DNA from 3 places in the Moorella sp. E306M genome. Region 2 is predicted to be linked to each of the others. Evidence: riboswitches for the same ligand, from Rfam matches in the RefSeq annotation. Region 2 holds a riboswitch; each other region holds the start of a gene.

Region 1 (10,676 bases), 2.1 Mb from region 2:
TCACCCGAGCAGCGATGGCAGCGGCTGCCTGCCACCTCATCTATTTGTTTTTGTTCCTCCCGGGCCAGGTCGTAGCGGTAGATAGCCAGCTGGCGGTCGCGCAGGCGGTCCAGGACTTTCCTCTCCCGCATGGCCACCTGCACCTGGTCGCATTTCTCCCTCACTGCCAGCCGAGCCCGGGCCACCTTTTCCTGCTGGCCGGCAATGCGGCTGTCCAGGGCTTCCAGCAGCGCTGCTTCCTGGAGTAAATCACCTGCCGTTAACTCCCCCTGAAGGGCCTGGCGGCAGGCCCGCAGCCGGCGGTAATGTTCCAGGCGCTTCTCTTCTTCTTCCTGGCGGCGGCGGGCCGCGGCCAGCTGCAGTTTTAGCTGTTCCTCCAGGGATGCCTTGTAGGAATGTACCCTTTCCAGGGAAAAGCGAAAACCGGCCACCGGGTAACGCCTCCGAAAATGAAATGGAGAAAATGAGAAGTTAGAGCTGGGATATTATTCTTTAAGTAAATATAGATGACAGCCCGGCCAGGGTGGCGTTAAAATCATAGTATTCATCTACGTCCTGGCGCAGAAAAGACTGGATGGCATCATAATATTGCAGCGCCGCGTCTACCTTCGGGTTTGACCCGTGCTGGTAAGCCCCTATCTCAATTAAATCCTCCGCCTCCTGGTAGGCAGCCAGCAACTCCCGCAGGTATCCCGCCTTATCCTGTTGTTCCCTGGAAGTAATTTCCGGCATAAGGCGGCTGATGCTCTGCAGGACGTCAATGGCCGGGTAGTGGTTCCTGGCCGCCAGCTTCCGGGAAAGGACGATGTGGCCGTCCAGGAGGCCGCGCACAGCATCAGCCACCGGCTCGTTCATATCATCGCCTTCCACCAGCACCGTGTACAGGCCGGTAATGGAACCTTTGGCCCCGTTGCCGGCCCTTTCCACCAGCCGGGGCAGGGAAGCAAAGACGGAAGGGGTATATCCCCTGGTGGCTGGCGGCTCGCCAATGGCCAGCCCCACCTCCCGCTGGGCAATGGCAAAGCGGGTGAGAGAGTCCATCATCAAGAGGACGTTTTGCCCCTGGTCGCGGAAATACTCGGCAATGGCCGTCGCTGTAAAGGCACCTTTAATGCGTACCAGGGCCGGCTGGTCGGAAGTAGCGACCACTACCACAGAACGGGACAGGCCTTCCGATCCCAGGTCGCCTTCGATAAAGTCCCGTACCTCCCGGCCCCGCTCGCCGATAAGGGCAATGACATTGATATCGGCAGTGCTGTGGCGAGCAATCATCCCCAGGAGGGTGCTCTTGCCCACCCCGCTGCCGGCAAAGATGCCCACCCGCTGGCCGCAGCCGCAGGTGAGGAGGCCGTCGATAGCCTTGATCCCGGTGGCCAGGACCTCTTTAATCCGCCGCCGCGCCAGGGGATGGGGAGGAGAATTGTTGACCGGCTGGAGAGCGTCCCCTGCAAGGGGCCTCCCATCCATCGGCCGTCCGAGGCCGTCCAGGACCCGGCCCATCAGCTCCCTTCCCGCCGGGATGAGGTGACCGTGGCCGGCAGCCATCACCCGACAGCCGGGTCCAATGCCCTCCAGCTCCCCCAGGGGCATGAGGAGGGTTACTTCTTCCCGGAAGCCGACCACCTCGGCCACGACAGGGGCCGCACCGTTGTTATAAATATAGCAAAGCTCGCCTACGGCAGCCTTGAGGCCCCGGGCTTCGATGGTGAGGCCCGTCACCCGGGTAACTTTGCCTCCCCGGCGCCAGAGGCTGGCTGATGCCAGGCGCTGCCGGTAGGTAGTGAGGTCGATGGCCAGGCTCACGGCCGACCACCCGCCCGGAAAAAGGCCTCTCCTGCAGGTGCTGCATGAGCAGCACGGGCGTCCAACCGGAAGATCTTTTTCAGTTCTTCCAGCTGGCTGTCGACGCCGGCGTCGATAAAGCCGTTTTCCGTCTCTACCCGGCATCCCCCAGCCTTAAAGCTCGGGTCGGCAATTACCTGGAGCCGCGCCCCCGGCGCTGCTTCCGCCAGGAGTTCGGCCCGGCGCTGCCGGATAGTCCCGGCTGCCTCCGGGGAGGCGTAAATTATGTAATTCTGCCCCTCGGCCACCTGGCGGATTGCCTGGCGGGCCATTTCTACCACCAGGTCCGGCCGCAGTTCTATTTCCTGGCCTATTATTTTACTGGCAATGGCCAGGGCCAGTTCGATAATGTCACCCTCAGCGGCGCTGATTGTTTCCTGATAAGCCCTCTGCGCTTCTGCCAGAACCTGCCGGGCTTCTTCCCGGGCGGCTTCGGCCTCCCGGCGGATACTAAGAGCTTCCTCCTCCGCCCGGGACAGACCCTCCTGATAGCCCTTGGCCTCCCCGGCAGCACGCCCCTCTTCCAGGGCTTTCTGCCTCTCCTCCAAGGCTGCCTCCCTAATGGCCGCCGCCTCCCGGCGGGCCTGCTCCAGGATGGCGGCCGCCTTTTCCCGGGCAGCAGTCACTTCCCGGGCGGCAGCTTCCACTACGGTCCGGTCTTCGGGGCTACCTGTCTCTTGCTCTCCGGTTAAATCTGTAGCTGAATCCACCTGCAGGGTGCGCAGGGGGATCTCTCTTTCACCCCCATCAGTTCCAGCTTTTTTGAGTATCCTAGACAACAATGGCGTCTTCGCCTCCCCGGGCGATGATAATCTCGCCGGCTTCGTCTAGACGCCGGATAATCTGGACAATACGCTGCTGGGCTTCTTCCACATCCCGCAGGCGCGCCGGCCCCATGTACTCGATATCCTCTCTGAGCATCTCGCCGGCCCGCTTGGAGAGGTTGCGGTAAATGCGGTTGGCCACTTCTTCGCTGGCCGCCTTGAGGGCCAGGGCCAGGTCTTTGAGATCGACTTCCCTGAGAACCCTGCGGATTGAGGTATCATCCAGGGTCAGGATGTCTTCAAAGACAAACATGCGCTTGCGGATCTCGTCGGCCAGTTCAGGGTCATCCTGTTCCAGAGCTTCCAGGATGGTCCGCTCAGTGCTGCGGTCGGCCCGGTTCAAGATGTCCACCAGGCTTTTTAAACCGCCGGCCACGGCAAAGTCCTGCTCCACCAGGGAGGACAAACGCTGTTCCATGATGCTCTCCAGCTCCCGCAGCGTTTCCGGGGAAGCCCGCTCCATGAGGGCAATCCTTTTGGCCACGTCGGCCTGTACCTGGTCCGGCAGGGCACCCAACACTATCGCTGCCTGCTCGGGTTCCAGGTAGGCCAGGATCAGGGCTATAGTCTGGGGATGCTCGTTGTAAATAAAGTTTACCAGCTGCTTGGGGTCGGCCTTGCGGATCATATTGAAAGGCCGGATTTTGGAAGTGGCCATAAGTTTTTTTATAATTTCCGAAGCCCGCGCCGGCCCCAGGGTTTTTTCCAGCACCTCGCGGGCATATTTCATCCCTCCCTGGAGGATGAACGTATGGGCATCGCTTAGCTGCAGGAACTCATCGACAATCTGCTGCATGGTTGCCGGGTCGATAGAGGTAGTGTTGGCAATCTGGTAAGTAATGCGCTCAATATCTTCCTGGGCCATTTGTTTTAAAATTAAAGATGATAACTCCGGCCCGATGGTAATCAAAAAAATCGCTGCCTTTTCCAGGCCGGAAAGAGCTTTCTGCTTCGCCAATCAAGCCACCCCTAGTCCTCCGCCAGCCAGGCCCTGATAAGTAAGGCTGCATCCTCCGGCCGCTGGCGGATGATTTCCCGTAAGCGCTCCAGTTTGGCCTTGCGTTCGGCTTCCTGGCGTTCTTTTTCCACATCCACCGGTTCTACCGGCTCAACTACCAGGGGTTCTACCGGTACACCAGCCTGCATGCCAGCTGTTAATGCCGCGCCGGGGAGCCCCGCTTGTAAAGTCTTCTGTCGCCGGCGGCGTAACAGAAGCATGACCAGCACCACCAGTAAGAGCAAGCCCCCCAGCCCTGCCGCTCCCCAGAGAAGGTACTGCTGGAGCAGTTGCTGGCGCTGCTGCCGGGCCTCCATCTCCGCCGCCATCTGCTGCTGCAGGGAGTTGTCAAAGGGTATTGGTTCAACGTTAATCTGATCGCCCCGGGCCTGGTCGAAGCCTATAGCAGCGGCGACGATATTTTGTATTTGGGTTCTCAGGGCCGGGGTCACCGGGCCGTTGACAGCCACCGCCGTAGAAAGCCGCCTTACCTGGCCGGGAGCCACGATGGTATGGGTCTGGGTCTGGTCAAGCTCATAGTTATGAACAGTATCGGATTTATTATAATTCCCCGTTGCCGGGTTAAGGGCCTGGTATACCGGAGGCTGGGTGTTGGCCGGCGTCCCCGCCGGCCCACCGGTGCCGCCGGTACTGCCCTGCTCCGTTTTAACTTGCTCGCTCCTCAAAGCGCCTTCCTTGCCCCACACCGTCTGCTTAATTTCCTGCTGGTCGAAGTTCAGGTCGGCGGTGACCATGGCCACAGCTTTACCTGGACCCAGGATCTGGGTCAGCATGGCTTGCAATCGCTGTTCCAGGTCCCTTTCATACTGTCTCTTCAGTTCCATCTGGATTTGTTGCTTCTGGCTTAAGGGCGCCGCGTCGCTGCCGGCCAGGCCGTCACTCAAGACGTTGCCGTACATATCAATAACGCGGATATTCTCGAGCTTGAGGCCCGCTACGCTGGCCGCCACCAGCTCCATGATGCCCTTGACCTGTTCCGGTTTTAAACGGGCCAGGGGTTTAAGTTTTAGCATTACCGCCGCCGAAGGCGGCTGCTGTTCCTGTAGAAAGACGCTGGGCTGGGGAATGACCAGGTGCACCCTGGCGTCTTCCACTTCGTCCAGGGCAACGATGGTCCGCCGCAGCTCTTCCTGGAGGGCGCGCTGGTAATCTAGATTGCGCTCAAAATCGGTCATCCCCAGCTTGTTCTGGTCAAAGAGTTCAAACCCCTGGCCGCTGTTTAAAACCCCGGCACTGGCCAGGTCCAGGCGCAGCTGGTAGAGCTGGTCCTTGGGCACCAGGATGGTCGTCCCCTCGCCGGCCAGCCGGTAGGGCACCTTCATTTCTTTCAACTTTTCCACTACCGCCGCCGCATCACGCTGCTGCAAATTGGTAAACAGTGGTGCGTACTGGGGCTTCAGCAGCCACTGCAGCAAAAAGGCGCCACCCAGCAGAGCGGCTATACTGATGGCCAGGAGGGCCGAACGCCGCCCGGGAGTTAAACCCTGCCAGAAATTTTTTATCCTGTCCAGAATTTGTTTAAGCTTCATTTTGAGCTCCCGGAAGGCAATATTGCTTTGCTAACCATAATTAATATCACTACCAGGAAAAAATGCCTCCCCTGCACCTAACTTTCACCGCCTGCCGCACCGCCCCCTGCCGGTCCAGGGCAAGCAACTGCTCTCCCCTCAAGTGCCGCGCTGCTACCGACCCGGCTCAAGGACGGCACTAGAACTGCATGCGGGAGATTTCCTGGTAAGCCTCCACGACCTTATTGCGCACCTGCACGGCCAGCTGGAGGGAAAGGTTGGCCTGTTCCAGGGCCAGCATGACCTGGTGAACGTCCTCGATTTTACCGGCCAGGTACTCCTGGGTGAGGGCATCGGCCTGCTGCTGCAGGGTATTGATTTCCCCCAGTTTTTCCATCAGGATTTCTGCAAAAGACCCGGCTACGGCTCCTGTACCCTGGGGAACGGGCCGGGACTGCTGGCTCTCCTGAAGGGGAGCCGGCATTAAAAGGGATACAGGTGAATAGAGCATGTGCATTTTCCTCCTGAAAGTTATAACCCAGCTTCCTTCAGGCTGGAGGGTACAGCCTCCGGGCTCCGGTGGTTCTCAGCTAGCAAACTTAGCGCTCAGCCTTGCTCGGCGGCGGGGGTGGCTAAACTTTTGGCGTTTCAATCATGCATCACGGGGTGTGCTACTTCTTATTCCTAAGCCACGTTACGATCCCCATCCCGTTCACCGCCGCCTCGCTACGGCTTCGCTGAGTTTGCTGACGCCTCGAACCAAGTCGCCCTCCGCCTGTACCCTCCAGCCCCTTTTCCCAGCCATATATTTTCATACTTCATGGCTGGGGCGGCAGCCATACCATACCTCTAACGCCCGATCTCCAGGGCCTTCATGGTCATGGCCTTGGCCGCATTAAGGACGGTGACGTTGGCCTCATAGGCCCTGGTGGCGGTGATCATGTCCACCATTTCGTTAACGATATTGATATTGGGCAATGCCACATAACCGTCAGGGTCGGCATCCGGGTGCGACGGGTCGTATACCAGGCGGGGCGGCGTGTTATCCTCAACAATAGCCGCGACCTCCACTCCCCTGCCCGGAGCCTGGTCCGGCGACTGTCCCAGCGCTTCCCGCAGTTTCTCCGCAAAAACCGGCACCTGCCGCCGGTAGGGGCCGCCCCGGGGTGTCCTGGTGGTATTGATATTGGCTAGATTGTTGGCAATGAGATCCAGGCGCAGGCGCTCGGCCGTAAGGCCGGAAGCGCTGATAGCCAGGGCCGGCAATAATTCCACCCCTACCGCCTCCCTTCGTTAATCACATAGCGCAGCATGGCCAGCCGGCCGTTTAGCTGCTGGACGGCAAAGTTAAAGTTCAAGCTGTTCTGGGCCAGGTCGACCATCTCCCGGTCGATATCTACGTTATTGCCGTCCTGACGCATCGTGGTGCTGTTATCCTGATTAACCTCCGGGGTAAGATCCAGACTGGCTGACGGCAGATGATAGGGGTTCGTACGGTACAGGGTTAGACCCGGCTCCAGTCCCAGGGCCTGGCCGAGTTTCTCTTCAAAGGAGACATCATAGCGCTTGAAGCCCGGGGTATTGACGTTGGCGATGTTGTGGGCGATGACCCGCTGGCGTAAAGCCGCCGTGTCCAGGGCCTTTTCCAGGACATATAAAGCCGGCGTCATAAACATCCAGGTTTCCCCCTCTTTCCCGGAAAAACGATATTTTTCTCCAGCGGTTACCACTTTAGCATTTCTATGGGAATTTGGGTATCGGGCTTAAGGCCCAAATTAGTCTGGGACTTTAGTCCTAAAAGAAAAGCCCGTTTACCGGGCGTCTCAAAGGAACCGGGAACGGCGGCCTGGCAGTCATAGTCCTTCACCCCGGGGCTAGAAACAAGAAGCGTACAAGCCCTGCCCCGGAAGACACGGACCTTAGACCCATGGCTTTGCGCGCATCCCCTTTCGGAGAGCTTGCCCTTGACGCCCGGAGTAAGAAAATTTTACCGTTGTATTTTCGATATTTATTCAACACGATTTGCCAAATTCCTGCATGTCGGGAGAAAATCAACCAAAAAAATGAGCCGTTCCACCCCTCCGGGAACAGCTTCCTATTTTTCTTTCCTCTAAAGATTTCGCTTCCAACTGTGGTATAATATAGCCATCCCAACCGGCCTGGGATTCGGTATAGATACGACAATCATCCTGGAAAGGATATAGGGCTATAATATATAACATTAAGGGAAGGACAGAAGAAAGGGGGGTCTAAAGAATGGCGGCAGTCGAGGTTCCTCGCCGACGTTTTACTGTTGAGGAGTTTTACCAGATGGCCCGGGCAGGCATCCTGGGAGAAGACGACCGGGTAGAGCTGATCGAGGGGGAGATTATAGAGATGGTGCCGATAGGGACCAGGCACGCCGCGTGTGTCAGACGGCTGCTTCATATCTTTAGCACCAAAATAGGCGATAATGCCCTGGTAGACACCAACAACCCTTTACGCCTGGACCAACACTCGGAACCCCAGCCTGACTTGATGTTGCTTAAGGCCCGTGATGATTATTATGCTTCTTTCCACCCCCGGCCGGAGGACGTATTGTTGTTAGTCGAGGTGTCCGACACTTCGATGGCTTATGACCGCGAAGTAAAGGCAAACCTCTATGCAAAGGGTGGGGTTAAGGAAGTATGGCTGGTTAACCTGCAGGCGCAGCAGGTGACTGCCTATCGCCTGCCTTCGCCCTCCGGGTATAGAGAGGTTAAAGAATACGGGCGCGGCGACCATATTTCACCGCTGGCTTTCCCGGGGCTAAACATTCCCGTCCAGGATATTTTACCGGGAGATTAGCCCCGGGCTTTTACCGCTTTCCCCGCACCCGTTTCTTCATCTACTTGATTAAACTCATCCTCACCTGCTGGTGCCTTTCTTGCCGGCAGCTTTCCAGCTGCAGGCGCCGCAGGATTACCATATCCCCCTGCACTTCCACAGCCACGTGATCGCCCGTTTCCCATCCCAGCTGCTGCCGGATCTCTTTCGGGATAACTACCTGCCCCCGGCTTGATAGTTTTGTTATTTCAATCTGCTTGCTCATGGTCTTCCTTCTCCTGCCCCCGCTCGCTGCCCCTTCTTAACTCATAGCCGCCGGTCCAGACACCGGGGTACAGCGGTTTTATTTTCCCGTCTGTAGGCCCGGGCCATTTGCCGGGCTGTTTGTACCTGCTCCAATTCCAACTTAATCGCTGCCATAGCTTTTTGTATATTTTTTAGATTAGCTTCCTGCAAATGCCGGCATTCCTCCCAAAGGGATCGCACCTGCCGGGTAGCCCCGGCCAGCTCCTGGCGGGTTGCCTCTGGCAGGAACTCAATCTTTTCCCACTCCAGAGCTTCACACCCTGAAACTAATACCAGGAATTCTTCAAGCTGCCGGGTAGCCTGCCGCGCCCGGGTCAGCCTTTCCCTCCAGGAAGCGGCTTCTGCTATGAGATTATTTAATTCATCCCAGACGCCGGCTTGAATGGCTTGCTGTTGTTGCTCTAAGTTTTGCTGCCATACCTGCATCAGTTCTATTTCCTGATAATACGCCTGCAAAAGCCGCCTGGCCACTATTTCTATCTCGCTCATTATCAGCCCTGCCAGTTCATCCCAACTCTGGTGCGATAATCGTGGGACTGGTATTTTTTTGTCGCTTCTTCCCAGGTGTCGCGCAGCTGCTGTAACAGGTCGATTACTTCATTAATCATAGTTGCGCTCTTTTTTACGTTAGCCTGGACCAGGTGACGATACATGAAGTCGTAAAGCTTATAGAGGTTCTCTGCAATTTCTCCTACATCCCTGTTTAAGGTCGCCATCAGTTCGCTCAGGATATCCTGGGCCCGGCCCAGGCTATTGCTTACTCCGGCATAATCCTTTTTTTCCATAGCAACCAGCCCCTGGCGGCAAAAGCGCAAGGCTCCATCATAAAGCATCAGCACCAGCTTTTCCTGGGACAAGGTTTGGACAAGGTTTTGTTGATAAGTCTGGTACGGATTATTTACAGCCATAAGTTGCACCTCGTTCTCTATCCGCATTTCGGCGTATACTGCTGTTCAAGCCTGTCATCTCTGCGGGCAGGGTTGCAGAGCCTTCTCTTATCCGTATCTTTTACTTCAATAAAAACACTACCTTACCTGGTAAGCGCTCAGGGACGCAATCTGCCCGGCCAGCCAGTTCCCCTGGCTCTGCAAAGCCGCCAGGGCCTGCTCCATAGCCGTAAACTGCCGCCGGAGCTGCTCTTCCTTTATAGCAAGCCGGTCTTCCATGCGGGCGATCTGGTCGTCAAGGTCGTCCATAATATCTTGCAAAGACTTTTCCCGAGAGGGAATAATGCCATCTCCGGAGCGGACAAGGGAAGTAAGATAATCATCCAGCCTGTCAACCAGCCCGGTGCCGCTGTCATTGGTAAAGACAGCCATGACGGCTGCCGGGTCATCTTCCAGAGCGGCCGTCAGTTTTTCCGTATCCAGGGTTAATTTACCGCTGCGGTCGAATGTTAACGAAGCACTGCCCACCGTGGCCCCGGTGGAAATGCCGATGCTCCAGGGGGTCTGGTAAGGACCCGTTATGCCTGCTATTTCAGCTGTCATCAGTTGCCATAAATAACTCTGCACCCGCGCCAGGGTAGGATCACCCTGTAAATCGCCTTCATCCCCGGCTTTGGTACTGATAAAATCCATAACCGAGTTATATTGATCCACCATAGCTTTAACAGCATCGACGGCTTTTTGGGTATCTTTGCCTATATCCAAACTCAAAGTTTCCGCCGCTTCAATGGTACCATTACCATCGGTGTCAGTTACAGCCAGGAGGTTCAGGGTAACCCCCTGGATGACATCAGTAATGGTATTGGAGGAGCGGGTTATAGTGAGGCCATCGATGGTAAATTCGGCATCCTGGGCGCGTGCAATCTCTGCACCTGCCAGGAGCTTGGTAGTATCGGTTGCATCTATTATTTTAAGGCTATTCAATATATGGGTCGTAGCATCATCATTAAACTGTATTCCCCCATTAGCGCCGCTTGTTTTACTCGCAATGACAAGCCGGTGGTCAATGACGCTGGCCGTCACAATGTCCCCCGCTCCCCCTTCATCAGGGCTCTTATTGATTTTAGCGCTGATAGAGTTCAGGCTATCACCGGCATCGACGGTAATCGTCCTTACAATTCCATTTACTTTAATGGTAAAGGTACCACTAAAACCCAGGCTGTTATTATCGTCCGCCGTTAACTGCTCCACGCTCGCCACTTTATGGGCCTGGGCTAACCGGATAATACCTACTTTATAACTTCCGGCCACAGCGTTGCTGGCTGCAGAAGCCGTCAATGCAGAGGTATTGCTGGAGGTGGCTTTCATGCCAGTAAAGGTGGAGGCAAGTTTAAGATCGGTGAGTTTGCTCTGCAAGTTGCTTAACCGTGTATAAATATCGTGCCAGGCGTTTTTCTCCACGTTATACTGGTCTTTGCGCTGCTGC
Region 2 (10,676 bases):
ATTTTTGGCAGTCCGGGGAAGGGCTGGATGCCTTCCAGGTTAATATGCACCCACCTGCCGTTCCCGGGGGTGTTTTAAAACGCCTGGGTCCTCCTCCCTTTGGGCGCTATGCCCGGGATTTTTATCAGCTTTTAAATAGCTATTACCAGGAAATCTCCCGTAAGGCTTATGAGCTGGCTTATGATGCGGGAGAAGACGGTAGTCAGGTGTGACAGGTTTCCCAAAATTGCTTCTATACGGCTCCTGATGTATAATAACAAAAATAGTACCAGGAGGGATAAAGATGAAAGTAACCGTAACCTGGGAAGGGGAACATATGCGCTTAAAGGGGCTGGGGGCTTCCGGCCAGCCGGTAACCATGGACGCCGCCCCTGAGCATGGTGGCCAGAACCTGGGGGCCAGGCCTTCAGAGGTCCTGCTCATGGGTATGGCCGGGTGCACGGCTATGGATGTCCTGAGCATCCTCAAGAAAAAACGCCTGTCCCTGGCTTCCTTTGCCATTGACGTCGAGGCTGAACGGGCTCCAGAGCATCCTAAAATCTTTACTGCTGCTACTCTGGTTTACCGCTTGGCCGGGCCCGAACTCCCTGAAGATCAGGTCAAGCACGCCATCGAGTTATCTTTAAGCAAGTACTGTGGTATGGTCAATACCTTGAAAAAAGCCATGCCTATCAGTTACTGTTACGAAATTAACGGTAACCGCAGTCCAGTAATCCCAGCACCATAATACTTCAACCAGCGGCCGATTAATATCTCGGCCGCTTTTTTAAGTGGTCTTTTAAACCTTATAACAAAACGCTAAAATATATTAATAACAGCACCTCAGGGGAGGGAAATGGAGATGGGTATGTATGAACCCTCTATCCAGCCGCAAGCGGCCCCCCTGGAACTAGAGAACCGCCAGCAACAACTGGAATACTTGATGCGGCGCTTCGGCGATAAAGTCCTTTACCTGGCCTATTCCTATCTCCATGACCTCCACTGGGCCGAAGATGTAGCCCAGGAGGTTTTTATCCGTATATACACCAACCTGGATAAATTCCAGGGTCGTAGTTCCATTTATACCTGGATATACCATATAACTGTCAACCTCTGCCGCGACCAGCTGCGGGCCCGGACCCGTCGTCGCGACGTAGAACTCGTTAAGCCGCCAGAGCATACCTTTGCCGGTGTGGAGGACCGGGTGCTGGAAAACCTGCAACAGCAGGAATTATGGCGCGCTATTTTAAATTTGCCGGTTATCTACCGGGAGGTAATCTGGCTCCATTATTACGAGCAGTTAAGCCTTAAGGATATTGCTAAAATCCTGGGTATATCCCTGCCATCTGTAAAGATCCGTCTTTACCGGGCCCGCCAGCGCCTGCAGCAAGTTTTTAAGGTAGGTGAGGGTGATGCCTAAACGCCGGGACCGCCTGGATAAACTACTGGCCGGATTACCGGGGAAAGTCCCGCCGCCCCTTGCTGGCTGGCATTTTACAGCCGCCATGCGGCGGCGGGTACAAAATAGGGTGGCTTCCTTACCAATGACAGAGGTACCTACCGTATCTACCCGGCAGCGGAAGGTGAAGTGGTCCCTGGCCGGGGTAGCGGCCCTGGTGCTGGTCTTTTTATTCCTGGTTTGGTGGCAATGGTCGGCTACTGCACCTGAGCCGCCAGCAGGATTTAAAGTTACACCACTCCAATACCGCATGGTTAGCTTAAACGGCCCGGAGCCCGAAGCCCTGGTAAGCATCGGTCAGGTAGAGGGTTCCAACCAGCTCCTGGCTTCCATCAGCAAGCGCCGGGAGCACGCAGGCTGGCAGCTTATCTATACCCAGCCCCTTAACGCCTACCTGGTCTTACCCGTGCAGGTGATACGTTCGGATACCAGCAGGAGCGCCTTGATCCTGATTACCTACCAGGAGCAATGGGGGCCGGAATACCACTACCTGATTTTGGAGTTCGACGGCGACAAGGTAATACCCTATCGGGAGGAGGATAAGATTACGGGGACTGGGCGCTAAAAACGCCCTAATTTTTTGTCCAAGCTGTAACCTCCCGGCCTAACCGGACGTCTATAGTATAGAATTTATTTATTGATATCTGCGATAGGGGGGAATTATTTTGCTTCGCCAGCGCTCATGTTTAGTCCTGACTACTCTTTTATTTTTCCTGGCCCTGGCCTTCAGTCCCTTTGTAGAGACAGCCAGGGCGGATAACGGCCTGCTTCTATCCACGGCCTTCCCGGGCATTGAGGCCCAACCCGGGGAAACGATTACCTTTCCCCTGGAGTTACGCAATAGCGGTGTACCTCAAAAAGTTGATCTGAAAGTTGTTTCCGCCCCCAAAGGGTGGCAGGCCCTGTTTAAAGGCGGCGGCATGGTTGTCAGCCAGGCTTTTGCCGATACTGATAATCCGGCCAGCGTTGATTTCCAGGTAGAAGTGCCGGCCGATGTTAAACCCGGGAACTACAGCTTTGTGGTCCAGGCCAGTGGGCGCAGCGCCTCTTCCCGCCTTGACCTGCAGGTGCTCATTAAAGAGGTGGCTTCCGGCAGTGACAAGATGACCACCGACTACCCGGTATTGAGCGGAACCAGTAGCACAAGCTTCCAGTTCCGGGTTAGCCTGACCAATAATGGCGCCCAGGAGCGTTCCTACAGCCTGGGCGCTCAGGCGCCCCCAGGTTGGCAGGTAACCTTTAGCCCGGCTTATGACAGCAAGCAGATTGCTAGTTTAAGTCTAAAGCCTGGTAAGAGCCAGGACCTGGATGTGACCGTCAAGCCGCCCCAGAACGTCAAGGAAGGCACTTATAATATTCCTATCCAAGCCATTTCGGGGAGCAGTAAAGCAGGCGTTGTTCTCAAAGTTAACATTACCGGCACCTATAGCCTGGAACTGACTACCCCGTCTGGACGCCTGAACGCTGACGCCATTGCCGGCAAAGAGAGCCCGGTAACCATGGTGGTGAGAAATACTGGCAGCGCCGACCTGGCCAACATTACCTTTGCCGCCAATGCAGCCAGCGGCTGGGCGGTCACCTTTAAACCGGAGAAGATTGACATGCTGCCGGCTGGCGCCAGCCAGCAGGTAACGGCTTTTATCAAACCCTCGCCCAAGGCCATAGCCGGTGACTACGTGGTGCGCCTTACGGCCAGTACCCAGGAAACTAGTGGCAGCGCCGATTTGCGGGTCAGTGTGCGGACCTCTACCCTATGGGGTTTGGTGGGGGTAATCCTGGTTCTTGGTGTAATTGGTGCTGTTGGGCGAACTTTCCGGAAGTACGGACGGCGATAGCCATGGCAGGACAGGAAGCAGTCATTGTCACCCGGAACCTTACCAAGCATTATGGCTCCATAACTGCCGTCCAGGACCTCAACCTGGAAATCAGAGAGGGAGAGATTTTCGGCCTGCTGGGGCCCAATGGTGCCGGCAAGACGACGACGATTTTAATGCTTCTGGGGTTGACTGAGCCGACGTCCGGCCAGGCCCTGGTAAAGGGCTTAGATGCCACCCGTCACCCCCTGGAGGTTAAGAGGATAGTGGGCTATTTACCCGATAATGTCGGCTTCTACGACGACCTTACGGCACGGGAGAACCTTCTCTATACCGCCGGTCTGAACCTGATCCCCCCGGCGGAAGCTGAAAAGCGCGTGGCTTTAAGCCTGGACCAGGTGGGCTTAAGCAATTACGCCCACCGCAAGGTGAAGGAGTTTTCTCGCGGGATGCGCCAGCGGTTGGGCATTGCCGATGTCATGGTAAAGGACCCGGCGATTATTATCCTCGATGAACCTACCCTGGGCATTGATCCCGAGGGCGTACGGGAGATGCTGGCCCTGATTGTCCGGCTGGCACGGGAAGGCGGAAAAACAGTTCTCCTCTCCTCCCATCTCCTGCACCAGGTGCAGCAAATCTGCGACCGGGTGGGAATTTTTGTCGGTGGCAGACTCCTGGCCGCGGGGCCGGTGGCTTTACTCGGGCATCAAGTCATGGCGGGCAAGCCCCTGGAGATTGAACTGCAGGCCGAGCCGGACAATGACAATTTGTTTTCTGCCCTCCGGTCCCTTCAGGGCGTGACCGCTGTCGAGCGTCACGGAGCCTTTATCCGGGTCCGCTGCGCCGCGGGCCGCGATATCCGCCCCGAGCTTACGCCTTACCTGGCCGGTAAAGGATTTACCCTGCTCTATTTGCGCGCCCGGGGCTATGACCTGGACGATATATACAGGGAGTACTTCCAGGGGGAGGGTTACCATGGCACGATGGCAGGCTAAACTAAAAGATTGGCTGGACTGGTTCCGGCAACAGGAGTGGTTCAGCGGTGGCCTGAAAACTGTTTTTCAGAAGGAACTGGCGGACAACCTGAGCAGCACCCGCTTTACGATCCTGGTTTTCCTGGTGGCCGTGGCCGGCATTGGTGCCTTTTACGTAGCAGCCCAGAGCATCCGCCAGACAGCAGGGGATGGTGATCCTCAATTTGTCTTCCTGCGCCTTTTTACCACCAGCGGCGGGTCCTTACCACCCTTCATCACTTTTATTTCTTTTTTGGGGCCCCTGCTGGGCCTGGCCCTTGGTTTTGATGCCATTAACGGTGAGCATAATAAACGTACCTTGAGCCGGTTGCTCGCCCAGCCTATCTATCGGGACGATGTCATCAACGGCAAGTTCCTGGCCGGTCTGGTAGTTCTGGCCTTGGTCATCATGGCCCTGGGGCTCTTAGTGGCTGGGTTGGGGCTGCTGCTAATTGGCGTTCCTCCCACGGGCGAGGAAATCGGGCGGTTGTTTATTTACCTCCTGGTCACCATTATTTATGTAGCCTTCTGGTTGAGTGTCTCCCTCCTATTTTCTTTGTTGTTCCGCCAGACGGCCACCTCGGCCCTGGCCGGGATAGCCGTATGGCTGTTTTTCGCCCTCTTTGCCGGGATGCTGGCGGGGCTCATTGCCGACGGTCTCCTTCCGGTAAGTGAAGATGCCGCGCCGGCCCGGGTCCTGCACAATGCGACTTTGAAACAAAATCTTAGCCGCCTTTCGACGACGACTCTTTACGATGAAGCTACAGTAACTCTCTTGAACCCAGGGGTAAGGACCCTAGGACCTGTACTGGTGGAACAGTTAGAAGGGGCTATACCCGGAAGCCTGCCACTGGACCAGAGCCTGCTTCTCATCTGGCCGCACCTGGTAGGGCTTATCGCAGCCACCATGCTGATTTTTGCCCTGGCCTATTACTTCTTTATGCGCCAGGAAATACGGGCCGGCTAGGCTGAAATATCTTTCCTCTGCCGGTGATAAATCTTCACCGGCTTTTTTCTTTTTACTCCTCGAGGGACTGGGGTCCGCAATCCTGGCTTCTAGTCTTTTATTTAAAATTATATCTCCGGTGGCTTCTCTGGTCCTTAAACCGGAGGAAGGGCAGCAACGGCGATGGTGTCGCCCCTTGTGGCAAGCAAGCTCGTGACAACATCACAATCCGATGACACACCTCGGGGTTTCTGTTGACAAATGTCGACCAAATGTAGTAAAGTAGTGATTGTGTCACGTCACATTGCATAATACAGCCAGTACCGCTAAAGGCAAACTCGTCGAAAGGCGGGGGCGCAAAGCCGCGGACCTAAGTCCGTTTTAAGGATATGGTAGCCAGGCTGCCGGGGGAGTAAGTAAGTTGAAATTAAATACAGGTTCTCTACGGCCGCCGTGAAAGCGGCCGTTTAAATTTAAACGCAAAATGGGGTAAAACGTTAGGTTAGTTCCTTAATGGGTGAGGCTGAGGCAAAGCTATTGTCGTTCTAGCAAGACAAATGTAATGAAGGAGGTATAGGTCGCCCCGCAGACCGAAGTTCGCCAGGAGCGGGAGCGACCGGCAGCAGTATGATGGGAAAACTTACAGGAAGTCTGCGAGGCAAGATGACCGCGCTCTTCGGGCTGATCGTTCTAGTTGGATGCCTGGTGCTGGTATTTGTAAGCTACGACCGTGCCAGGAACGCTCTGGAGAGCGAAGCTAAAGAGGCCATGTTGAAGATGGCCCAGCAGGCCGCCGAAACTTTGGAAAGCCGCATCCAGGCGCGGATGTACGTTATGGAAACCCTGGCCAATAACACCGTCATCCGTGGGCGATGGGGCGACCGCGAAGCCACGCTAGAAGAAAAGTTGGATGTTCTCCGGGAAGAGCAAAAAAAAGCGGGAAGTCTGGGCTTCAGGCGGTTTGGCATTGCTGATAAGGAAGGGAACGCAGTATATTCCGACGGCAGTAAAGCTAACATCGCAGACCGGGAACACTTCCGGGCTGCCCTGGAGGGTAAGACTTTCGTCTCCAGCACTATTGTCAGCAAGATCGACAAGTCGGTTATATTTGCTTATACCACACCTATACGCAACTATGCCACCGATGAAATAATCGGCGTGCTGATTGGTATAGTGGACGCGACAAAGTTCAGCGAGCTGGTGGCGGACATTACATATGGACGTACTGGGTATGCGTTTGCAGTAGACAGTACCGGTAAGACCATAGCTCACAAGGACGCGGAGAGGGTCACAAATGAGGAGAATGTCGTGGAGGCGGTTAAGTCTGACCCTTCCCTGGATTCCCTGGCGGCAGTAATGTCCAGGATGATTCAAGGAGAAAGGGGAGTCGGCAATTACATCTTCCAGGGCCAAAAGGAAATTATAGCCTACGCACCTGTTGAGAGCACCGGCTGGTCTTTGGGAGTTGCCGCCCCCGAAGTCGAGGTGCTGGAGAAGATCGCCGGCCTTAAATGGTCCGTGCTGTTTGTCTCCCTGATCATAATCCTGGTTGCCTTGGTACTGACTCTTGTAATGGCAAGAACTATTACCACTCCTCTGGCCCTGGCTGTCGACGACCTGGGGCTTATAGCCGGTGGCGACTTCACCCGACCCGTTTCTGAAAAATTCCTCCGCATGAAGGATGAGATAGGCCGGCTCGTCCGGGCGGTGCACCGCCTGCAGGCCGACCTCAAACCGTTGCTTTCAGGACTCAAAGAAGACGCTAAAACGCTGGCCGGCAACTCGGAGGCCTTAAGCGCTGCTTCAGAAGAGATCGCCTCTTCTTCCGGCGAAGTTGCCAAGGCCATCCAACAGGTGGCCTCGGGAGCCTCGGAACAAGCGGGTCACCTGCAGGAAATACTGGGCCTCGTTGAAAATATAACCTCCAACCTGGAGAAGGTGTACACCGAACTTGGTTACGTTAAGGCTAACACCGAAGAGACCTCCAGGCTGGCAGGTGTAGGCAAGAAAGAGCTGGACATCCTGATTGCTTCCATCAAGGATGTGCGCGAGGCCTTCAAGGTGGTCGTGGAGAAATTAACTGATTTAAGCAGCTCTGTGAATCAAGTAGGCGAGATCCTGGAAGTGATCAACGGGATAGCAGACCAGACGAACCTTTTGGCCTTGAACGCGGCCATTGAGGCGGCGCGCGCAGGCGAGGCCGGCCGCGGTTTTGCAGTGGTGGCGGATGAGGTCCGCAAGCTGGCTGAGCAGTCCCGTGCTTCTTCGGATAAGATCAGGGCGCTGTTGGACACTATAGCCGCGGGGACCAATGAAGTTGTGAACACTTCGGAGGAAGTCAGGAGGCAGGTAGTTGCGCAACTGGAAAATGTAGAAAAAACGGTCAAATCCTTTGACGACATACTCCATTCGGTAGCCGCTATAGCACCCACGATCGATGAGACGTACCGTCAGGTAGACAACACTGTGAAGGCCAAGGACGTGATGCTGGAACGGGTTCAGAGCATAAGTGCTGTGTCGGAAGAAACTTCAGCTTCGGCACAAGAGATTTCGGCCTCGGCTGAGGAACTGTCAGCATCAACCCAGGAGATAGCCTCAACAGCCCAGGAGGTCCTCAGGGTAGCCAGGCGATTAGAAGAACAAGTGGGGCGCTTCAAGGTATGAATGGCAACCTGTCTTACGGCGCTAAAGACAACCGTGCAGGGAGCAAACCTGTCGCCAGGTCACGGCCAATATACCTACATACCTACAGTTTTATTAAACTCAATTGCCTTCACAGCTACTACCGGTTTTTTCAGTTTTTTGGCTCTGGTTGAAGCCAGGCTGGCCGTATTGACCAGGTATTTGACTATGTAACTACTGTCTTCACCAGAATTGTGTAGTTCTGAACAGCGGCCTCCGGCTACGCCGGCAGAAATGGCGACCTTTATTTTCCCGGGCCAGTTTTCATTAGCATGGGCCAGGACCATTTGCCGGGCAAGTTTTTCGGCTTCGGGCAGGGGCCGGTTAGTTACGGCTGCAAATTCGTCGCCCGCATAGCGACATAGAGTTTCCTTATTGCTGTCGATTAAGCTATTTAAGATTAGAGCAGTCTGGCGCAGGACATTGTCGCCGTAGATGTGGCCGTACTCTTTATTAATAAAGCCAAAGTTATCTAAATCCAGGAAGATTACCGTAATCTCCTGGCCTTTTTTTAATAACTCCAGGGCTTTTTCGTAAAAGATTTCGGCTTTATTTAACCCGGTAAGGCCATCGGTATATTTACCCAATTCTGACATAATTTGAGTGTGAGTAACGACACCAATAATATCACTTTCTCTGGTAACTACCAGATGCTCAATTTTATGTTTGGCCATTAATTTTTGCGCTTCAGTGAGGCAAGCCGTTGGCGGTATAGTAATCACTTTGCGAGTCATAGCATCGGCAACCAGCCGGTTGGGGTGAGATCTTTTTATATCCCTTGAAGTAATGATGCCTACCAGTTTTCCTTCTTCAACTACCGGTAGACTACCTATACCATAACGCTCCATGATTAGTGCCGCCCGGCCGACACTGGCCACAGGGTCGATGGTATAAAGCTTCTCGCTTATCAGGCCTTCTACCGTGGGCACTACAAATCCACCGTCCTGCTGATCTGAATAGTAATATTTACCTGTGCCTTAATTACCATATTCTCGCTGGCGATGCGGTTTCCTTCGTCGATTACAACTGGCAAAAGTTTTTCTTTGGGTAGGAGCCTTAAAAGAGATTTTTTAACTACTACAGCTTCAAAAACTTCGTGATTGAGGCGAACAATCTCATATTGTTCCGGCGAGACTGCATCAACCATCCGCCTGACGGCTTCGGGACCAATAGGGGCTCTTTTACCAACGAGTAAAATGTCCTGCATGGGAGGGATCTCAAATTCCGATAATTTTATGCTGATGTCGGCTTTGCGTTGTGGTTCCGGTGAGCGGGACGTTTCCTGGAGCGTCAAAATATCTCCCTTCCTTCCCCAAGACATATATTTATATTATACCCTTTATTACTAAATTTGCCCATGGGGTTAATAACAATATTAGTCAAGTTTAGCATTCATTTTACTGAAATACTGTAAGGTTTTCGCCTGTAGTGGAATGGAAAAGATGACGCCGCATAACATCGCCCATGTTTACGGCGTACCGGTGGTGATGGCAAAAATGAGAAACATCCCGGTAATCATACCGCTGGGTTAACTGTAATCATCGCACCCTGGAGATGGCCTCCGGGTTTTTTATTTATGGCATATTATTATTGACAAATGGCCATAATAGACTTATACTAATAATGAACATAAGACCGAAAGGGGGTGTAAAAATGCCACGTGGTGACAGGACCGGTCCGTGGGGTCTCGGGCCACGCACCGGCCGCGGAGCCGGCTTTTGTAACGGTTTCCCCGTACCGGGCTTTATGAATCCTGCTTTCGGCTTTGGACGGGGCCTGGGTTTTGGGCTGGGTCGCGGCCGGGGCTTAGGCCTGGGCCTGGGCCGCAGGTGGGCCTGGGGTTTTTCCCCGCCGTCTTATGGCTGGTTTCCCGGTGGCTGGTGGGGCGCACCCTTTCCCGGTGCCTTACCGCCCCAGGGCGCGGCGCCTGATGTGGAATTTTTAAAGCAGCAGGCGGCCGTGCTTGAAGGCCAGCTCAAAGCGGTCAAAGAACAGCTGAAGGCTTTACAGCAGGAAGAGCGGCAAGATAAGGCCCGCGATCCGGAAAATGAGGACCTGTAGGTAAACCCAAAATGCGGGGCCGGGTCATAAATTTACATCCCGGCTCTTTTTGTTTAATATTTTATTGACATAAGGTCAAAATAACTATATAATGCTATTGGACAAATGACCATTATAGAAGGGGGCGAAATTAATGAAAGTGGCTATTACGGCCCAGGGTAAAGATGCGGCGGCAGCGGTGGACCCCCGTTTCGGTCGCTGCCAGTATTTTGTTATTGCCGATACAGCAAGGAATACCTTTGAGGCCGTAGCCAACGATAACATGGCCGCCGGCGGCGGGGCGGGAGTGGCTACAGCCCAGGCCATGGTCAACCGGGGTGTGGAGGTTGTCCTTACCGGAAATGTTGGGCCCAATGCCCTGCGGGTTTTGCAGGGTGCCGGAGTTAAGGTTTACTCAACTACAGCACCGACGGTCCAGGCGGCGTTGCAGCAGTGGCAGGCCGGAGAGGCCACGCTATTTTCCCAGGCTAACGTAGGGTCTCATTTTGGTATGGGTCGGGGAGGTAACAGATGGTGAAGATCGCCGTAGCAACCGAGGGAAAAATGGTAGCCGAGCATTTTGGCCATTGTTCCCAGTACAGCCTGTTTACCGTTGAAGACGGGAAAGTAATAAGTAAAGAAGTTATTGCCAATCCCGGGCATCAGCCTGGCTTCTTACCGGGTTATCTGGCAAATTTAGGTGTTCACTGCGTTATTGTCGGCGGCATCGGCGCCCGCGCCGT
Region 3 (10,676 bases), 1.2 Mb from region 2:
GGTTAAGGCTATCCTCACTACGGCCAAAAAGCCGCACTTGATAGCCTGCCAGGGCGCATAATAAAGCAATACCATGGCCCATGGTGCCGGTACCTAAAACGGCTATTTCCTTGATGTCTTCAAGTTGCATGATATCCCTTCTTTACCACAGTCTAGTTATTGCGAAAACCCCTTAATAATTCTTCCTCCACCCTTGATTTCCTCCTGGAAGTAAAAAGCCCCCCTTCAGGGGGGGGTTGTATCCGGCTAGCTTCTATCAGGCTGGAATAGTACGCCTGGCCAGGTTTCCTTCCCGGTCAAGCCATAGCCGCACTCCCCATTCTTCCTGAACAAAAGAATACTGGCGGGAACCTATCCGGATGGAAGTATTCTCAAAAGCATGAGCTATGGTCACAGTAGCCCCGGCCTGGGTTTCGACCCTGGTACTCGTACCGGTACGGGAGCCCAGTTCTTTAATATAAACGTCACCCTGGGCCTGGATCTCCCCACCGCGGAACACACCATGCACAGCTACCGCTTTCCCGGCCTGCAACCTGGTATGATAACAGCCATCACCTATTACTTTAATGTTACCGGTGGCTATAACGGTTGAGTTAATGGCGTAGTGAATTATAATGTCGGCCGCACCTTGAGGCGGTATATTAATCTCATCCCGCCAGGTTATAATTTCTTTCAACATTGATTCCAGTTGTTCTAAACTGTTGATGGCCAATGGTGTCCTTACCAGGCGTTCCAGTTCATTTATCAATGCCGTCGAACTATTCATTGATATAGCAGGAAGGCTGTGGGCTTCCTTTTTTAGTAATTCTACCGCCGCAGGAAGCTCGCGAAATTTCTTCTCTAAAAGCAGTAATACCAGGGGACCAATACCACCTTTAAGGTCATCCTTTTTGAAGGAAGGATGATGGAAAAGCTGGGTAGCAGCGGCTACAAATTGCTCCAGGATGGCAGCAACCCTGGCAAGTATTGAGCCGAATTTCTGCTGCAAAGCCACCGTACTCCCGGCGGCCAGCAGGGAAGAAAAAACGTTGCCGCCTACCTCAATTAAGCCCCCGGCCCGGACCATGGCCCTGGATACAGCGCCCTCTATATAAATATTACCGCCAGCCTCAACACTCATCCCTTCTTCAACCTGGCCGGCAATCATTACATCGCCGGTGAAAGAAATGTTTCCCGAGGTAATATCAACATTACCAGGGTGCATGAGGGCGGGGAGCACACTGATAACAACCCGCCCTTTAACCCCCCTTGCCACGGGGCGGCCGGCTATGGTAGCAATGATCTCCAAACCATCTTTGCTTAAAACAGCGCCGGAACCGGCTGTCATTTGAATATCCCTGGGCTCGGGGGGCACGATTATTTCCCCCGTTACCGCCTTCCCCGGCCGCCCAACTTCGGCCGGGTGTTTCCTGGCCAGGACCATTCCGGCTTCAACCGCGGTAAAACGAAACCTTTCCCGGAAGTTCACTGTCTCCTCTTCTCCGACTGCTACTGGAACCTTTTGCTGGGTAGTAAAGAATAATTCTACCGTGGCGTCTTTACCTGGTACTGGTGGTTGCCCCCGGGCAATAATTAAAGTACCCTCGGTTGAGGCTTCAAGTCCCCGGGCACAGGCCTGCCAGTCGATACCATACTTGATACCCTGGCGCCCCATTTCCCTGGTTAAATCTTCCAGGGTAAAGGGTTTATAGAAATCTTCGTGCTCCAGGACCTCCAGGTATAAAACCCGCGCTGGTGGCAGGTCCCGCACTTGCCGCCGGACTAATACCCAGGGTTTTACCTGTAAAAATGCCTCCTGTTTATCCGCACTAACCTTTACCTGCCAGTATCCTTCCCGCCTTTCATCCAGGACGATTATTTCCACCCTGTCCTTCTCATTTACAGGCGTCGGTTCGCTTCGTTCTTCCCCATTTACTACCAGGCGCAACCCCGGGCAGGGCACGATCACCGGATAAGGGCCTCCAGGCGGGTGTTCTATTACCAGCTGTCCGTTTATTACGGCCGCCCGAGGCGCCACGCCCTTTTCCCCGGGCTGTTCAAGGGCTCCAGTCTTTAAAGATTCCACATGCAATCACTCCCCTCCACTTTGAGGGGCGCCTTTAAGGGTTTCTAAGACGCGGAAAAAGCCGATTATTTCCAGGTCATGGCGAATATTTGCGGGTATATGGGTAATTTTCAAAACGCGGTTCTGCTGGCTCAACAACCTGGCCTGGCTGAGAAGCATCCCGGCACCGGAGGAATCCATGAACTGCAGGTCCTTAAGAACTACCTCCACCACGGGAGCCTCCTGCCTTTCAATCTCTTGCTGCAGCTGAGCAACATTGCTGTAGTCCAATTCCCCCGCTACCAGCAGGGTGGCCTTTTCCTTTTCTTTATTTACCCTGATCTCCATGACACTCACCCCCCTTTTCCAGCTCTTTCTTAAGTATTACCAGGGTTACATCATCCCTTTGCTGCCTGCAGCCGGTAAAGGTAAATAAGTCATTTAAGATAACCTCCTGGAGTTCAACTGCATCCAGGCAGGTATTGGCGGCAACTATCTCTTTGAGGCGATTTAAACCATAATTTTGACCGTTGGCATCGCGGGCTTCTACCAGGCCATCGGTATACAGGATAACTACATCGCCGCGAGACAGGACAACCTGTTCCGGTCGAGTACCCTGGTATTCTTCCAGGAAGCCCAGGGCCACCCCCCTTACCCGGGGTACGTGGATATTACGGCCTGAAAATATTACCGGAGACGGGTGTCCGGCGCTGAGGCAGGTTAAACAATTATGCTGCCGTTCATAAGAAATAAGGCACAGGGTGGCAAAGGAACCGGCGCGATGCAGCTGCTTTCCTCCGATTGCAGCCAGCTGATTTATGATTTCTAATAGGGACAGATCTTTCCTGGTACAGGCATGTAAGATTGTACAAAGCTCCTTCATTTGCCCGGCGGCACGCATACCTTTACCCATTACATCTCCGATAGCAACAATAAGTTGATCTTCCCCCAGGGGAATAAAATCAAAAAAGTCGCCGCCTTCCAGGTCTGCTGGAATACTACACCCCGCACCCTGTATACCGGCATGTATTATTTGTTTCCCATTTCCACCGGTATCCAGGGACATTTAATATTCACCCCCGGTTGCCTTGCTCTGGTCACTACAATCTAAAAGTTCTTCCATACCTACCAGCCGGAAAACTTCGGCAATCTCTGGACAGGGGTTAATAACCCGTACCTTACCTCCCTTCATTGACCACCGACGCTGTATTTCTAATAAACCCCTGAGACCTGTAGAATCTATAAAGGATACTCCTGCCAGGTTTATTTCCAATTGCCCCTCTCCTTCCTGTACTTCTGCTGCTCGCTCCAGCGTGGCCAGGGTTTCCATGTCTAACTCCCCTTTAAGGTTTAAACAGCGCCCATAATCGCCCTTGGTTACAGAGATTGCCAGCATAATATCGCTCCTCCTCTTTCTTTACTTAAGAAGCTGGAGAACAGATTTCTTCACCTGCTGATTGATGGAAATCCAGGACCAGGGTGGTTCCCCTGGAACCGGTAGTTAGATAAACTTTATCAGCATAATAAAGCATTAAAGTAAACCCACAACCAAGAGAATTTTTTGTGGAGTAATGTCGCATTAAAGCCGCTTTGGGTAAATCTTTTATCTTAATTCCCTGGCCCTGGTCTTGAATAATTACCCGGATGGCCTCATCCGTCTGCCGTACCACCCATTCACCACCCGTAGCATGTTTTAATGTATTGGTCAAAGCCTCCGTTAAAGATAAGGCCATGCCGTACGCGCGGGCGCTAAAAGCCGCAGGTATCAGACTGCATAACTTGCTGCGAGCTAAAGCTATGTCAGCAGCCTTGTTAACTACTCCCCTTGCCAGTTCATTCCCCTGGGATAATACAGCTACCATTTCTTCTGAAGTCAAAAGCTGCAGGCGCCCATTGGTGACGGCAGCCATGGCTTCCCGGTAGGCCTGCATCTCCTGGCGGCGCATCTGCCTTTCCTTTTCAATAATTTCGGTTAGATCAAAGGCCAGCAGGCCCCCTGACCGGGAGTCAAGGGGTATACCGTGCAGGTCAAAAATCCTTTTACCGTCATCACTTACTATCACTTCCCGGCAGTGGGTTCCCCGGTGTATTGCCTGGCGCATTAAATTTTCTATTGCCGGCAGGGGCAGTTCCAGGTCAGCCTGTCCTGTCAGATGGCGAAAACGCCCCTTTTCGTAACGCATTACCTTGCCCAACCGCATGGCATTAAAAATCTCGGAGCTTTCTAATTCGGCCAGTAGTCGTTCTTTAACCAGGTCCTGTAAATGGGCGGGAACTAATTTGGATACTTGCTCAATGAAGTCCTCGGTACTACCCGTCAGTAAACGGTATTCTTCATTACCCAGGCGGCTGGCTGTTTCCTCGCCCCGGTAAACGGCTATGATATCAAAAAGGTGGATGTTACCCTTGCCCTTGGTCGGTACCCCTGCTACATCCAGGCTAAGATGCTGCTTTAAATAAATCCGGTATTGACCGGGAACGGGAGCTCGTGTTTCCAGGCCCAGTTCCATGGTATTCAATACGAGAATACGGCCGGCATAACGTTTCCCATCGGCGGCAACCAGGCTAATGCCTATGGGCATCGGCGGCTTGCGGCGCAAAGGGCCGGGACTCATGAAATAATCGCAATCGACACAAGAACGATCTGGGGTCTTGCGGGCACACTGGCTACACTCTTGCATAGCTGACCCCCCCTCTACTGCTCTGGCTTTAAACCAGGTTTAAAGATTCTCTTTCTCCCATAAAGAGAAGTTTTTTCCTTATCTCAAGTAAAATTTGGGTAACTGTATCCCTTTGCACTGAACCCGCCCCCGCCTTCGTTCCATCTAGAAATAGCAAGGCAGCCACGAGTAATTCGCATGGCTGCCCTTTACTTTAAAGTGGCAGCCTGGCAGTCATACCAACAAGTGGCTACAGACCCATGGCTTTGCGTCCCACCCTTTCGAGTGGTTTGCCCTTGAACACTTTAAGCTATTTACATAAGAAAGATATCTCTTAGGAAACCCTGGGAGCAGAGGAGAAGGTATGGTGACGGCTGTCCAGTGACCCCTGGACATTTTTCCGAAAAATCACAAGGAAATTCTGGTTCCTGGAGGTGTTATGGAAGGTAACACTGGATGGGTTGGGAGGAATGTTATTTGCAGTAATTTTAAGGGGGCTAATAGAGGGGAAACTTTTTTCCAATATTTTACATACAAGGCATATAATCCCCCCCCCCCCCCATTGGTTATTTTTATTTTTTATGTTAATTTCTGTTATGCTCTTTGCCATCGCTGGAATTATCCTCCAATAATTTGCTTTAATATTTTTATATTCGACCCCGCTCAACAAATTCCTTCTCTCGGAAAAAAGCAATCGTTAATTTACCCCGCCCATGGTTGCCAGAGCCGTAACAAAAAAATTGCCATGGCACTGGTTGCTTCATCCATGGCTTAGGGGGCAAAACGGTGTTATCTTACCTTCTGGATACCCAGGGCCTTCTCCAGGTCAATAATATGTTCCTGCTCAACTACGGCAATCTCCCTGATGACCTGGGCGACATCGTACAATTTCAAGGCTTCCAGTTGTTCAATGCGCTGCAGGTAACGATTCAGGGCGTCATACTCGGCTTCCAGGTCCTGGCGCAGCATTTCTACGTTATTGAGGGAGGTCTTGATTTCCTGCACCTGGACGGTAGGAATGCCGCCCAGGTACTGGATCTTGTCGCTTAACTTTACGGCATGCTCGTGTTCTTCCTGGGCATGCTGGAGCTCTTCATCGATAATAGCAACATACTGGGGACCGGTAAGCATGCTGGCATGCTGGATATACTGGATCATGGCGGCGTATTCCCAGGACAGGTCCAGGTTGAGAAGCTTGATTATTTGCTCGATGGTCATAGGGCCACCTCCAGGAGTATACTTATACTACATAATATTAGTTTTCCTGGTAAGTGTGCCCATACAAAAAAATCAAGTCCAGGTATTGGTTTAACCATATTTATACAGGATGCCGAAGCCGCCGCGGGGATAACGCCAGTCAATGTTATCGTGGGCGCAGCCGTAGCGACAGGTGCCACACTCCACGCAACCCTCGTAGGCCGTCTCGATCCGTTTCTCCCCTTCATTCCAGACATATACCCGGGCCGGGCAAATAAAGGTGCAGGGCCTGCCGTCACAGTGGCGGCAGACCTCCCGGTCCTTGATCCTTAAGTGAGGGTGCTTATCCGTTTGGTAACGGTTGAGGAAGAGTTTATCTTCCAGGCGCATCATCCCATCACCCTCCAGAGGTGGTAAAGGTCCCCGGCCAGTTGTATACGGCTGCGTTGGGCCGTAATTTCTCTCCAAATGCGCTTCTGCTTTTCCCCCTTGGGTACATTATCGACAGTTAAAAACTCCCTGGCGGCCCGGGAAAGGAGCTGCGGATACAGGGTAAAGAAGTGGGGATTTTGGTCAAAGAAAAAGGGGGCCCGTTGGTATTTCTGCAAGTCTTGCAAGACAAAGCTCTCCGCCAGCATCTCCCGGTAGGGCGCCAGGTTGGCCGCGCTGTAGTCGCCCTTTTCCCGGGCGGCCAGGATGGTTTTCGCTGCCAGCAGGCCGGAGGTCATGGCGAGATTCGAGCCTTCCCGGTGAATCCCGTTGACCAGCATGGCGGCGTCACCGGCTACCAGGACGCCGTTGCCATAGAGTTTAGGAATGGCCCGGTAGCCGCCTTCGGGAATCAGGTGGCCCTGGTATTCCTTGCTCTCCCCCCCGGCCAGGAGCCGCCGCACCATGGGATGACTTTTCAGGTGTTCCAGGAGATCGTTGGGGTTCAAACGGCGGCGGATCAGGCTCGACAGAAGGACGCCTACACCAACGGATAGGGAATCCTTGTTGGTATAGATAAAGGCCGTACCCATCATACCTTTAGTGGCTTCACCGAGGAGTTCAATGGTGCAGCCCTGGCCTTCTTCCAGGTTAAAGCGGTCCTCAATCTTTTCCCGGGGCAGGGCAATGATCTCTTTGACGGCTACGGCCAGCTGGTTGGTATTGATGCCGTCCTTTTTCAGGCCGGCCTTCTGGGTTAAAAGGGAATTGGCGCCCTCGGCCAGGATGACTACCTCCGCCCGGACATCGCCCTCAGCCCGGCCCGCCCTTACCCCAACGACGCGATCCTTCTCCCAGAGAAGGTCCTCGACGACGGTTTCATTAATCAGCAAGGCCCCGGCTGCCACGGCCTGTTCCGCCAGCCAGCGGTCAAAGCGGGCCCTCAGCACGGTAAAGGCGTTGTAAGGCTCGACGGCAAAGGCCATGCTTTTGTAACCCAAAGTAAGGGCCGCTTCATCGGTTAGCAACCACAGGCGCTGCTCCACCACCGGCCGCTCTAAAGGGGCCTCCCGGTAAAACCCGGGAACTATCGTTTCGGTGGGGTGGCGGTAAAGGACCCCGCCCATGACGTTTTTGCTCCCGGGGTGCTCGCCGCGTTCAAAGATAATTACCTCCACGCCGGCCCGGGCCAGGGTTATGGCCGCCGCTAGCCCGGCCGGCCCGGCGCCCACAACGACGACTTCAAACCTAAGCGCCATAATAATGCCCCCAAGTCAAACTGCAGATAAACTGTGTATACTATTAAATAACCCTGTTTGTTGCCGGCCTACGCGGGTCCCGGGGCCAGCCGGCGGCGAAATTCCGCTGTTAATGCCGGAACTACCTCCCGTAAATCGCCGACGATACCATAGGTGGCAATTTTAAAAATTGGGGCCTGCGGGTCATTATTAACGGCTACGATAACGTCGGCACCCTGCATGCCAACCAGGTGCTGGATGGCTCCGGAAATGCCGATGGCAAAATAGATTTTGGGCCGCACGGTAACCCCCGTCTGGCCCACCTGGTACTCCGGAGGCAGCCATCCGGCCTCCACCGCCGCGCGTGAGGCGCCCAGGGTGCCGCCCAGGACCCCGGCCAGTTCTTCCAGGAGGCGTAAGTTTTCCTTCGACCCCACGCCGCGGCCACCGGCAACGATGATCTCCGCCCGGTCAAGGTAGACGGCTTTGTTTTTTTCTTCGATGACCTCTATAACCTCGGCCCGGGCCTCGGCTTCATTGAAGGCCATATCCAACCGCACCAGCTCTCCCCGGCGGCCTTCCTGGCGGGACGGCATGGGCATAACCCGCGGCCGGACGGTGGCCATCTGGGGACGGTGCCGGCGACAGAGAATGGTGGCCATGACATTACCGCCAAAGGCCGGCCGGGTCTGCTCCAGGAGGCGTGTTTCCGGGTCAATGGTGAGACTGGTGCAATCTGCCGTCAGGCCGGTGCCCAGGGCGGTGGCCACGGCTCCCGCCAGATCCCGGCCCAGACTGGTGGCCCCCAGGAGCAGTATCTCCGGTTGGTACTGTTTTACCAGCTGTACCAGGGCCCGGGCATAGGGGGCCGTACGGTAGTGTGCCAGGACGGGGTTCTCGACCAGGTAGACCTTATCCGCCCCGTAGACCCACGCCCCGTCAGCCAGGCCGGCCACCCCCTGGCCCAGCAGGACCCCGGCCAGCTCTACCCCCAGGGCACCGGCCAGTTGCCGGCCTGCCCCCAGGAGTTCCCAGGAGACGGGGGCTACTTCTCCCCCCACCTGTTCAATAAAGACCCAGACGCCGCGATAACCGGCATTCGCTGTATTAGCCGGCATGGGTATTCCTCCATTATTTATCAGCTATAACCTTCGTCTGTACGAGTTTTTCTACCAGGAGCGCCGCCGCTTCCCGGGGATCGCCGGGAATTATCTCTCCGCCCGGCCGTACCGGTGGGGCAAAGATGCGCCGGACGGAGGTAGGAGAGCCTTTGAGGCCAATTTGCGCCGGGTCAAGGTCCAGGTTGTCTTTACCCCAGGTGGTGATGGTTGCCCGGGCCGCCCTGATTAAGGCTGGCAAGGAAGGGTACCGCAGTTCATTTAAGTCCTTAACCACCGTTAATAGGGCCGGCAACCGGCCGCGGATGATTTCCCGCTTTCCTTCCAGCTTGCGCTGGACATGGATGTAACCCTGTTCCAAATCTACGGCGTCAATGGCCATACAATAGGTCAGCTGGGTGAAACCCAGCCGGGTGGCTATTCCCGGCCCTACCTGGGCCGTATCGCCGTCAATGGCCTGCTTACCGCAAAAGACCAGATCAACCGGCGTTTCCCGGCTTATGGTTTCGATGGCTCGGGCCAGGATATAGCTGGTGGCCAGGGTATCGGAACCGGCAAAGGCCCGGTCGGTGAGGAGGATAGCCTGGTCGGCCCCCATACCCAGGGCCCGCCGCAGCACCTCTTCAGCCTGGGGCGGCCCCATGGACAGGGCCGTAACACGGCCGCCGTACTTTTCCTTTAGCCGGACCGCGGCCTCGACAGCATGGGCATCAAAGGGGTTGATAATGGCCGGTACCCCGGCCCGGACCAGAGTATTGGTCCGGGGGTCAATCCTGACTTCAGCCGTGTCCGGTACCTGTTTGACACAGACCACTATTTGCAACAAAAAACCCCACCCCTGCTGGTAGTATGGGGTAGGGTAACTTAAAATATGCAATCATTGCGATACAAAAAGCTATCAGGTATGACCTGATAGCCCCTTAATGTTTGGCGCCAAGTTTTTTAACGCCGGTCTCACCCTCGACCATTAATTCTACTGTATTGGTAAGGACATCGGTATAGCTGAAGGATATCCGGCGTTCCGGGCTTTTACTCTCTTCCAGTCGGATTACAAAGATGTTGGGGTAAGTCTTTTCCAGTATACCGGTCCTCTCCAGGATCTTTTTCCGCCCGCGGTTGGCCCTCAGCCTTACCTTCTGGCCTACCCGGGCCTCCAGGTCCTCTCTGATAGTTGCCAGTACTTCCTTGCCCGCCAAAAAGACCACCCTCTTTCCGCGTATACCTTATTATACAACAGCAGGAGGGTGGTGTCAAGTTATTCATTTTATTCTACTAGAGAAACCGGCTTATTGTCAAGGGGAATAATGGTATAATTTTCGCCTTTGTTATTAAGATATCTTCAATAAGGGGAAGTAGGGTAACCAAGGCGCAGTTTGCCTTTAATCTCTATGCCCCCTATACCTTCATTGCCGGTGATGGTATCTTTAATTATATCCGCAGGGCCCAGGGTTTTTTCAATGGTTGTATAGGCAATGCGCTCCACTACAAAAACCGGGTCGTAGGCATGAATTAAAACCCGGCGGGGCGAACTGGCAAAGGTGGCTCCGGCTTTAAGCAGGGCTTCATAATGGGACTGGCAGGCCCCGGCAAAAATAGCCAGGTCATCATGGGTAGGCCTCAAAGTCCGAGCCGCCCTTACTGCCGCTACAAAGTGCTTCGAATGGCGGTAGCTGTCCAGATCGGTATAATTGCTGCTCTTTTCCCGTAGCAGGCCATCATGACCCGTAAGGACCAGAATATCGGGGGTATATTCCTTTAAAAGCTCCTCCACTTTAGCTGCCTGCTGTTCTTCAGGCAGGCATACGCCCTGGGCCGGTATTTTTAGCTGCTCATAGGCATGGAGGCATTTATCGAGGTATTCCTCGTCGCCGTCAATATGCAGCACCCGGCCCGGTACCTCAAAAAAACCATCGCCAGGGATGTCTTCCCTCTTGTCCGGTTCCCTTTCTTCCCGGCCCGGCCTTTCACCCCGCAGTAAAAAAACCTCCCT

Evidence for each region. Region 2 has a riboswitch for cyclic di-GMP ahead of FLZ89_RS12210 (methyl-accepting chemotaxis protein). Riboswitches for the same ligand answer to the same signal wherever they lie in the genome.
Region 1: it holds a riboswitch for cyclic di-GMP, as region 2 does, so the genes downstream of both, flgB (flagellar basal body rod protein FlgB) here and FLZ89_RS12210 (methyl-accepting chemotaxis protein) in region 2, are expected to answer to the same signal.
Region 3: it holds a riboswitch for cyclic di-GMP, as region 2 does, so the genes downstream of both, FLZ89_RS06160 (ATP-binding protein) here and FLZ89_RS12210 (methyl-accepting chemotaxis protein) in region 2, are expected to answer to the same signal.

Annotation. Positions count from the first base shown of each region.
Region 1 covers NZ_BJKO01000001.1:286,371-297,046, forward strand. The annotation lists gene fliJ (flagellar export protein FliJ) at 1-431, opposite strand, end outside; gene fliI (flagellar protein export ATPase FliI) at 493-1,803, opposite strand; gene FLZ89_RS01475 (FliH/SctL family protein) at 1,800-2,624, opposite strand; gene fliG (flagellar motor switch protein FliG) at 2,614-3,624, opposite strand; gene fliF (flagellar basal-body MS-ring/collar protein FliF) at 3,636-5,213, opposite strand; gene fliE (flagellar hook-basal body complex protein FliE) at 5,392-5,703, opposite strand; gene flgC (flagellar basal body rod protein FlgC) at 6,042-6,467, opposite strand; gene flgB (flagellar basal body rod protein FlgB) at 6,470-6,868, opposite strand; cyclic di-GMP riboswitch class I at 7,030-7,165, opposite strand; gene FLZ89_RS01505 (Uma2 family endonuclease) at 7,449-8,018, shown strand; gene FLZ89_RS01510 (AbrB/MazE/SpoVT family DNA-binding domain-containing protein) at 8,059-8,262, opposite strand; gene flgN (flagellar export chaperone FlgN) at 8,304-8,792, opposite strand; gene fliS (flagellar export chaperone FliS) at 8,795-9,238, opposite strand; gene fliD (flagellar filament capping protein FliD) at 9,329-10,676, opposite strand, start outside.
Region 2 covers NZ_BJKO01000001.1:2,365,504-2,376,179, forward strand. The annotation lists gene FLZ89_RS12175 (SWIM zinc finger family protein) at 1-212, shown strand, start outside; gene FLZ89_RS12180 (OsmC family protein) at 284-727, shown strand; gene FLZ89_RS12185 (sigma-70 family RNA polymerase sigma factor) at 842-1,399, shown strand; gene FLZ89_RS12190 (hypothetical protein) at 1,392-2,003, shown strand; gene FLZ89_RS12195 (NEW3 domain-containing protein) at 2,104-3,273, shown strand; gene FLZ89_RS12200 (ABC transporter ATP-binding protein) at 3,276-4,247, shown strand; gene FLZ89_RS12205 (ABC transporter permease) at 4,228-5,232, shown strand; cyclic di-GMP riboswitch class I at 5,533-5,620, shown strand; gene FLZ89_RS12210 (methyl-accepting chemotaxis protein) at 5,839-7,875, shown strand; gene FLZ89_RS12215 (GGDEF domain-containing protein) at 7,950-8,822, opposite strand; gene FLZ89_RS12220 (hypothetical protein) at 8,822-9,187, opposite strand; gene FLZ89_RS12225 (DUF5320 domain-containing protein) at 9,547-9,954, shown strand; gene FLZ89_RS12230 (NifB/NifX family molybdenum-iron cluster-binding protein) at 10,088-10,471, shown strand; gene FLZ89_RS12235 (NifB/NifX family molybdenum-iron cluster-binding protein) at 10,465-10,676, shown strand, end outside.
Region 3 covers NZ_BJKO01000001.1:1,169,435-1,180,110, forward strand. The annotation lists gene FLZ89_RS06135 (3-hydroxyacyl-CoA dehydrogenase family protein) at 1-130, opposite strand, end outside; gene FLZ89_RS06140 (DUF342 domain-containing protein) at 257-2,065, opposite strand; gene FLZ89_RS06145 (STAS domain-containing protein) at 2,072-2,392, opposite strand; gene FLZ89_RS06150 (PP2C family protein-serine/threonine phosphatase) at 2,373-3,110, opposite strand; gene FLZ89_RS06155 (STAS domain-containing protein) at 3,111-3,440, opposite strand; gene FLZ89_RS06160 (ATP-binding protein) at 3,466-4,725, opposite strand; cyclic di-GMP riboswitch class I at 4,923-5,009, opposite strand; gene FLZ89_RS06170 (ferritin-like domain-containing protein) at 5,494-5,922, opposite strand; gene FLZ89_RS06175 (ferredoxin family protein) at 6,013-6,291, opposite strand; gene FLZ89_RS06180 (FAD-dependent oxidoreductase) at 6,291-7,589, opposite strand; gene FLZ89_RS06185 (electron transfer flavoprotein subunit alpha/FixB family protein) at 7,658-8,686, opposite strand; gene FLZ89_RS06190 (electron transfer flavoprotein subunit beta/FixA family protein) at 8,700-9,509, opposite strand; gene FLZ89_RS06195 (Veg family protein) at 9,607-9,882, opposite strand; gene yabG (sporulation peptidase YabG) at 10,026-10,676, opposite strand, start outside.